DNA from 2 places in the Weizmannia sp. FSL K6-3076 genome. Region 2 is predicted to be linked to the other one. Evidence: a T-box and tRNA genes for the amino acid it is inferred to sense, from the RefSeq annotation. Region 2 holds a T-box; the other holds one or more tRNA genes.
The links. The T-box of region 2 lies ahead of pheS (phenylalanine--tRNA ligase subunit alpha). A T-box ahead of a tRNA ligase gene usually reads a tRNA of that ligase, here a tRNA-Phe.

Region 1 (4,423 bases), 1.4 Mb from region 2:
GGAAAATGTGGCGATCTTTAGCCTTGAAATGGGCGCTGAACAACTTGTCATGCGGATGCTGTGCGCGGAAGGCAATATCGATGCCCAGCGGCTCCGGACCGGGGCGCTGACAGACGAAGACTGGCGGAAACTGACGATGGCAATGGGAAGCCTCTCTAATTCCGGCATTTATATTGATGATACCCCTGGAGTAAGGGTAACGGAAATCCGCTCGAAATGCCGGCGCCTGAAACAAGAGCACGGGCTTGGCATGGTGGTCATCGACTATTTGCAGCTGATTCAAGGAAGCGCCCGTTCCCGGGAAAACCGGCAGCAGGAAGTTTCTGAGATTTCAAGATCGCTGAAGGCGCTGGCGCGTGAACTTGAAGTGCCGGTCATTGCCCTTTCCCAGCTTTCCCGGGGCGTCGAACAACGGCAGGATAAGCGCCCGATGATGAGCGATATTCGTGAATCGGGAAGCATTGAACAAGATGCTGATATCGTGGCTTTTCTGTACAGGGAAGACTATTATGAACAGGACACGGAGAATAAAAACATCATTGAAATCATTATTGCGAAGCAGCGGAACGGCCCGGTCGGCACCGTCCAGCTCGCTTTTATAAAAGAGTACAATAAATTTGTGAACCTGGAACGGCGGTTTGACGATGCGCCTGTTCCGGCATAGCAAGTATCGATATGAAGCTTTTCCTTTTCGGGGAAAGGCTTTTTTTGTGCGTTTTACGAATAAAAACGCTGAAAAAATATATAAATGTTCGGATTTACATTGACTGTTGGCGGTTTAAGCTGGTAAAATGATGGATGGAAATCATGATTTGTAAAATATGCGGAGGTGCACTCAATGTCGTCAGTTGTCGTGGTAGGTACACAATGGGGGGACGAAGGAAAGGGAAAAATTACCGACTTCCTCTCTGAAAATGCGGAAGTGGTGTCCCGCTATCAGGGCGGGAATAACGCGGGCCATACCATCCGTTTTAATGGGGAAACGTATAAACTACATTTGATTCCGTCGGGGATTTTTTATAAAGACAAAATTTGTGTTATCGGAAACGGTGTCGTCGTCGATCCAAAGGCGCTCGTCGAGGAACTGGATTATCTGAACGGACGGGGTATTTCAACGGAAAACTTGCGCATCTCCAACCGTGCGCACGTCATTCTGCCTTACCATATTAAACTGGACGATGCAGAAGAGGAACGGAAAGGCAGCAATAAAATCGGCACGACGAAAAAAGGGATCGGCCCGGCGTATATGGATAAAGCAGCAAGGACCGGTATCCGGATTGCTGATCTGCTTGATTACGAAGAATTCAAAGAAAAACTGACGCGCAATCTTGAGGAAAAAAACCGTCTGTTTGAAAAAATATACGAAACGGAAGGCTTTACGCTGGAAGAAATTTTGGAGCCTTATTACGAATACGGCCAGCGCTTTAAACAATATGTCTGCGATACGTCGGTTGTTTTAAACGACGCGCTTGATGCGGGCAAACGCGTCCTTTTTGAAGGGGCGCAAGGGGTCATGCTCGATATTGACCAGGGAACTTATCCGTTTGTCACATCATCCAACCCGATTGCCGGCGGCGTCACAATCGGTTCCGGTGTCGGCCCGTCGAAAATCAACCATGTTGTCGGCATTGCCAAGGCTTATACGACACGTGTTGGCGATGGCCCGTTCCCGACAGAGCTTTTGGATGAAACCGGCGACCGGATCCGCGAAACCGGACATGAATACGGCACAACGACAGGAAGAGCGCGCCGTGTCGGCTGGTTTGACAGTGTTGTCGTCCGCCATGCGCGCCGGGTGAGCGGCCTGACAGACTTGTCCGTAAACCTGCTCGATGTACTGACCGGCATTGAAACGTTGAAAATTTGTGTCGCCTACCGCTATAAAGGGAAAGTGCTTGAAGCGTTCCCGGCCAGCTTAAAAGTGCTGGCTGAATGCGAACCGGTTTACGAAGAACTGCCGGGCTGGACGGAAGATATTACCGGCTGCCGTTCCCTTGATGAGCTCCCGGACAATGCCCGCCATTACCTAGAGCGCATTTCCCAACTGACCGGGGTTCCCCTTTCCATGTTTTCCGTCGGTCCGGACCGCCTGCAGACGATTGTGGTGCAAAGTGTCTGGCGGGTGTGACGGAAAACCCGGACGAATCGGATTTGGGCTGCCGGAAAAACGGTAGTGGAACCACGTCGAAAAGAAAACCGATGAAAAAGCATCATCGGGTGAGGTTGCTAAAAGCGATTTTCATCCCAGAATGTCCACTAGAACGGAAAAAACGGCGAGATCCCATAAAAGGGGTTTCTCGCCGTTTTTATATTGTTTTAAAGTGGGTCATGATTTTCCATCTTTTACGGCGGCCATGCTTGAAAATGAACATTTGCTGAAATTTCAATTGCCATTCACTTAAAAAATTTGTAGAAATGTGTTGCAAAATGGATGATAGATATGATAACATTACTTCTGTTGTTACAAAATGCACAATGGTCCCGTGGTGTAGCGGTTATCACGCCTGCCTGTCACGCAGGAGATCGCGGGTTCGATTCCCGTCGGGACCGCCATTTTTAATTATACATATTTGTTTTCGGTTCGGGCCCGGTAGCTCAGTCGGTAGAGCAAAGGACTGAAAATCCTTGTGTCGGCGGTTCGATTCCGTCCCGGGCCATTTACTAAAAAGCACTGCGATGACTTAGACTCTCGTAGTGCTTTTTTATTATATGGCTCTTCTAACCCGCCAGAATGGAAAACAGGATGCAAGCCGTATCCCCCGGCACTCTTGATAGATATTACCAGGGGGCATGGTTTCAGTAGAATTGGACAATTTTTATGCAAGTAAGTTAAAATTGTAATAGTATGGCTGCTGGAAGCTGCCTGTGAATCCTTTGATACAGAGCAGCAATGCTTCTGGATTTCCAGGGGCATTGCTGTTCGCCATGATGCGGGGAAAATGAGATTTTTTAGGAACATAAAGACTAAAGATGATAGAAAGTTGTAGATAGATGTCAATCAATGAGAATGGCGCATTTTAAATGAAGGAGTATGGACGATGGATAAAAAAATTTTGGTCGTGGATGATGAAAAACCGATTGCCGATATTTTGCAGTTTAATTTAACAAAAGAGGGTTATACGGTGTATTGCGCTTATGACGGTGAGGAAGCATTGGAAAAGGTGGAAGAGGTGCAGCCGGATTTAATTGTCCTTGATATTATGCTGCCGAAGCGGGATGGCATGGAAGTGTGCCGCGAAGTGCGGAAAAAATACAATATGCCGATCATTATGGTAACGGCAAAAGATTCGGAAATTGATAAAGTGCTCGGCCTTGAGCTCGGTGCCGATGATTATGTCACAAAACCTTTCAGCACCCGTGAACTGATTGCCCGTGTCAAAGCGAATTTGCGGCGGCACCAGCAGACGCCCGCGGCTCCGGGTGAGGAAGAGGAATCCAATGAAATTGCGATCGGTTCACTTGTCATTCATCCGGATGCTTATGTCGTCTCAAAACGCGGCGAGACGATTGAACTGACGCACCGCGAATTTGAGCTGCTCCACTATCTGGCGAAGCATATCGGGCAAGTGATGACGCGTGAGCACTTGCTTGAAACCGTGTGGGGTTATGACTATTACGGCGATGTCCGGACAGTGGACGTAACGGTCAGACGGCTCCGCGAAAAAGTGGAAGATAACCCGAGCCACCCAGAGTGGATTGTGACAAGGCGCGGTGTCGGCTATTATTTGCGCAACCCTGAACAGGAGTAGCCAAATGAATAAGGTGAAATTCTTCCAGTCTATTCACTTTAAGTTTGTCCTGATTTATATTCTGCTGATCGTCGTCGCGATGGAGATTATTGGGGTGTATTTTATCAATAAGCTGGAAAACCAGCTCGAGACGAATTTTAAAAAATCGATATACGACCAGGTCAATGTGCTTGAATACAGTATTGAAGACCTGTTGACGAAAAAGCAGAACCAGGCGGCGGATATTACGTTAAAAGTGAGGAAAGTACTGGGCGATTTTAAAAGCACGGATGTATCTGAAATCCGGCTGATCGACGCGCACAGCGGCGTTATTTTGGGTACTTCTTCCAATGACCAGAGCATTGTCGGCCAAAAAACAACCGAAGATATTGTCAAAAGCGTCCGTGTAACCGGCCAGCCGGAAGATCAGATTTATTTGGACAAGCAGACTGGCGACCGAATGTGGGTGCTGGCTTCCCCGATTAAAGCAAATGGTGAGCTGATCGGAATCATTTACCTTGTCTCCAAAATTGAAACGGTTTACCGCCAGGTGCAGGCGATTAACCAGATTTTTATGACAGGGACGGTTATTGCCGTACTGGTTACAGCCCTGCTTGGCATCATTACCGCACGCACGATTTCAAAGCCGCTCAGTGAGATCCGCAAGCAGGCGATGGCGATGGCACGCGGCAATT
Region 2 (4,423 bases):
CCAATCAATAATATTACGGGCAATATGTTACCGGACGAATCGGCATTTATTCCGGGAGAAAAGATCACAAGCATGAAAACTGTTCCGAAGCTGACTTACCACAGATTGTATGTTGGGACTTCGGATGGTACGGCTGTTTTCCGATTAAACAAAGTGCTGATTGGTTACGGGTGGCATAAAAGAAATTTGCCGTCATTCATTGCAACTGTAAACGGATTGGAAGAGCCGGTGCACATATAGAAGGAGCGGCTTTTTCCGCTCCCTTGTTACGCCTGGCTCAGCCCCTGCTCGAGCGTTTCCAGCATCATTTTTTGTTCCTGTGTATCCGCATGGTTCCAAATGATTTCAAAGAGGACGCCGAGCCCCGGGAGCATTTTTTCTTCGCCCCTTTGAATGGCATCGACAATCGTATCTTTTAACTGATCTTGCGTGTCCTCTTTTACATTGTGAATGACTGCTTTCCGCAAGTCCAAATCCATTTCGGTTCAGCTCCTTTGATCACTTTCACTGCTAGCATTTCACATGGCCACAATTTTTATGTATACTATTCCAAGGAAAACTTAACGAAAAGGGAGCAAACACGTTGAAATACATACAATCCTTGCAAAATCCGCAAGTAAAGCATTGGAAAAAACTCACCGCGAAAAAAGAACGCGAAAAAACATTTACTTATTTGCTGGAAGGGTTCCATCTCGTCGAAGAAGCGCTGAAAGAAGAAGTAGTGACAGAAATTATTGTTGAAGAAGGCGTGGACCTGCCAAACCGCTGGAATACGGAAGGGGTGCCGGTAACCACTGTCACGCATGAAATCAGCAAAACGCTTGCCGATACAGAAACGACGCAAGGCATTTTTGCCGTGTGCCGGATGAAAAAACAGCCGTCCAAAATCATCGGCAGGCGTTATCTTTTAATTGATGCCGTGCAGGATCCCGGCAATACAGGAACGATGATCCGGACGGCGGACGCAGCCGGGTTTGATGCCGTTATTTTCGGCAAGGGCACGGCGGATCCGTACAGCCCGAAAGTGTTGCGTGCGGCACAAGGAAGCCATCTCCACGTCGGGCTTTTAAAAGGCGATTTAAACATGTGGATTGAAAAACTGAACGAAGCGGCAGTGCCGGTTTACGGAACAGCGCTTGAAAACGGCGTAACGTTTCGCGAAGTAAATCCAGGTGATGCCTTTGCGATCCTTGTTGGCAATGAAGGAAGCGGCGTACACCCTAGCTTACTTGCGCTAACGGAACAAAATTTGTCCATCCCGATTTTCGGCAAAAGCGAGTCGCTAAATGTTGCGGTGGCAGCCGGCATTTTAATGTATGACTTTGCAATGCGGGCGTAACCTTTGGCGGAAATAATGGATGCCACCTTTGCTGCCCCGTGTTTGAGGCAGAAAAGCAGGCCTTATCCATGCGGTGAACGCGGCACCAGAAGAAGATGAAAAACAGCCGGCACCATTTTTCAGGATAGGCGCCAAAAGGCAATCGAGGCAGACGATTTTTCATGAGGGCGGCTGCGTTGTTTGGCCAGGATAAACAGGGACAACCGCGTGGCCAAAGCGTCCATTTATTGCGGAAAACGGGAAATATTCCGTGCCAAAACGGCCGGACCCATGCCTATTTTCACTTTCCGTTTGAAATTGCGGGCATTTCCCGCTATAATAAAAAATAACTGAAAAATGATAAAAACCATGACAGGGAAAAGTAGCTTGATCTTCGCCATGCAGGGAGAAAATGCCGCAGACTGGAAGCATTTTTATGGGGAAATGAAGCGAAGTTCACCCCTCGAGTTGCCGCTTGGACCATTGCTTGCAATGTAAAGGCGGGACGGTTAAAAGCCGTTATTGAAATGAAGCGAACATAATTTAGTTATGTTAACTAGGGTGGTACCGCGAACCATTAGCCTCGTCCCTTTTCCAGGGCGGGGCTTTTTTAACGCCCAAAACCTAAAGGAGGTACAAAAAATGGAAGAAACGTTGAAAGCACTGCAAACCGAAGCGCTTGCCAAAATTGAAGAGGCTGCTGATTTAAAAACGCTGAACGGGATCCGTGTCGCCTATCTCGGCAAAAAAGGCCCGATTACGGAAGTTTTGCGCGGCATGGGGAAGCTGCCAGCGGAAGAACGGCCGAAAATGGGCGCGCTCGCCAATGAAGTGCGTGCCGCCATTCAAGCAGGTATTGAAAAGAAACAGGCGGCATTGGAAGCAGAAGCCGTCGAGAGGCAACTGGCATCCGAAAAAATTGATGTCACGCTGCCTGGCCGCCCGGTAAAAGCAGGCAGCCACCATCCGCTTACAAAAGTCATTGAGGAAATCGAAGACTTGTTTATCGGGATGGGCTATACCATTGCCGAGGGGCCGGAAGTGGAAACCGATTACTACAATTTTGAAGCGCTGAACCTGCCGAAAGGGCACCCGGCACGCGATATGCAGGATACCTTTTACATAACCGATGAAATGCTGCTTAGGACCCATACTTCACCGAACCAGGCGCGGACAATGGAAAAGCATCACGGCAAAGGGCCGGTCAAAATCATCTGCCCGGGGAAAGTGTACCGCCGCGACAATGATGATGCGACACATTCCCACCAGTTTATGCAAATTGAAGGGCTGGTTGTTGACGAAAACATCACGATGGCCGATTTAAAAGGGACGTTGGAAGTATTTGCGAAAAAATTATTCGGCGAAGACCGCGAAATCCGGCTGCGCCCGAGCTTTTTCCCGTTCACCGAACCGAGTGTTGAAATGGATATTTCATGCAAGATGTGCGGCGGGCACGGTTGCCATGTATGCAAAGGCACCGGCTGGATTGAAATTTTGGGCGCCGGCATGGTCCACCCGCGCGTATTACGGATGTCCGGCTTTGATCCGGAAAAATATACCGGTTTTGCATTCGGCATGGGGCCGGAGCGGATTGCGATGCTGAAATACGGCGTTGATGACATCCGCCACTTTTATACAAATGACATTCGTTTTTTACGGCAGTTTTCCGTACAAGAATAAGGAGGGTCAAACATGTTTGTTTCATATAAATGGCTGCAGGAATATGTGGATTTGGACGGCATTTCGCCGGAAGAATTGGCTGAAAAAATTACGCGGACCGGCATTGAAGTCGAAAGCGTGGCATTTAAGGGGGAAGGCATTAAAAATGTCGTTGTCGGGCATGTATTGGAAAAAGAAAAGCATCCGAACGCCGATAAATTAAACAAATGCCTGGTCGATATCGGGGAAGGCGAGCCTGTCCAGATTATTTGCGGCGCGCCAAACGTCGATAAAGGGCAGAAAGTTGCTGTTGCCAAACCGGGCGCCTGGCTGCCGGGGCATGTGAAAATCAAACGTTCGAAACTGCGCGGCGAGGAGTCGAACGGGATGATCTGCTCGCTGCAGGAACTCGGTGTTGAAAGCAAGCTCGTCCAAAAAGAGTACGCAAACGGCATTTATGTGTTCCCGGATGATGTGGAAGCGGGGCAGGATGTGCTGCCGCTTTTAGGATTGGATGATACCATTATCGAACTGGGCCTCACCCCGAACCGGGCGGACTGCATGAGCATGCTCGGCGTTGCCTACGAAGTGGCGGCGATACTCGGGAAAGATGTGAAATTGCCGGAAACAAAAGTGCAGGAAGCAGCCGATAAAGCTTGTGATGCCATTTCGGTCCGCGTCGATGCAAAAGAAGCGGCGCCGCTTTACACATTAAAAGTCATCCGCAATGTGAAAATCGGCCCGTCCCCGCTCTGGATGCAGGCACGGCTCATGGCAGAAGGAATCCGCCCGCACAACAATGTGGTCGACATTACGAACTATATTTTGCTCGAATACGGCCAGCCGCTGCATGCGTTTGACTATGACAAGCTCGGTTCCAAAGAAATTGTCGTTCGCATGGCGCATGAAGGCGAAAACATGGTGACGCTCGATGGCCAGGAGCGCACGTTAAAAGACGTCCATCTTGTCATTACGAGCGGCACTGAACCTGTCGCAATGGCCGGTGTCATGGGCGGCGCCAATTCAGAAGTAACCGAAACGACGACAAACGTGCTTTTGGAATCCGCCTATTTTGATGCCGGAACGATCCGCGCGGCTTCAAAAGACCACAGCCTGCGCAGCGAGGCAAGCAGCCGCTATGAAAGAGGGGTTGATCCGAACCGCGTCCTGCCTGCATCAGAACGGGCCGCCATGCTGATCAGCAAATATGCGGGCGGGGAAGTGCTCGCCGGGACGGTTGCCGAAAACCATTTGCATATTGAGCCGGCTGTTGTCACCATTACGCTGGAAAAAATCAACCGTGTGCTTGGAACGCAAATTTCAGCGGAAGAAGTGCTCCGTATTTTCAAACGCCTCCGGTTTGAAGCATCATGGGAAGACGGCCGTTTTACCGTTATTGTGCCGACCCGCCGCGGCGATATTACGATTGAGGAAGATCTGATTGAA

Region 1: it encodes a tRNA-Phe, which carries the amino acid that the T-box ahead of pheS (phenylalanine--tRNA ligase subunit alpha) is inferred to sense. The anticodon was not compared.

The regions. Positions count from the first base shown of each region.
Region 1 covers NZ_JBBOWU010000001.1:3,472,726-3,477,148, reverse strand. The annotation lists gene dnaB (replicative DNA helicase) at 1-664, shown strand, start outside; gene NSS95_RS16435 (adenylosuccinate synthase) at 839-2,128, shown strand; tRNA gene NSS95_RS16430 (tRNA-Asp) at 2,478-2,553, shown strand; tRNA gene NSS95_RS16425 (tRNA-Phe) at 2,585-2,657, shown strand; gene yycF (response regulator YycF) at 3,039-3,749, shown strand; gene walK (cell wall metabolism sensor histidine kinase WalK) at 3,754-4,423, shown strand, end outside.
Region 2 covers NZ_JBBOWU010000001.1:2,109,071-2,113,493, reverse strand. The annotation lists gene NSS95_RS10080 (hypothetical protein) at 1-240, shown strand, start outside; gene sspI (small acid-soluble spore protein SspI) at 267-479, opposite strand; gene NSS95_RS10070 (TrmH family RNA methyltransferase) at 584-1,339, shown strand; T-box leader at 1,679-1,912, shown strand; gene pheS (phenylalanine--tRNA ligase subunit alpha) at 1,961-2,998, shown strand; gene pheT (phenylalanine--tRNA ligase subunit beta) at 3,011-4,423, shown strand, end outside.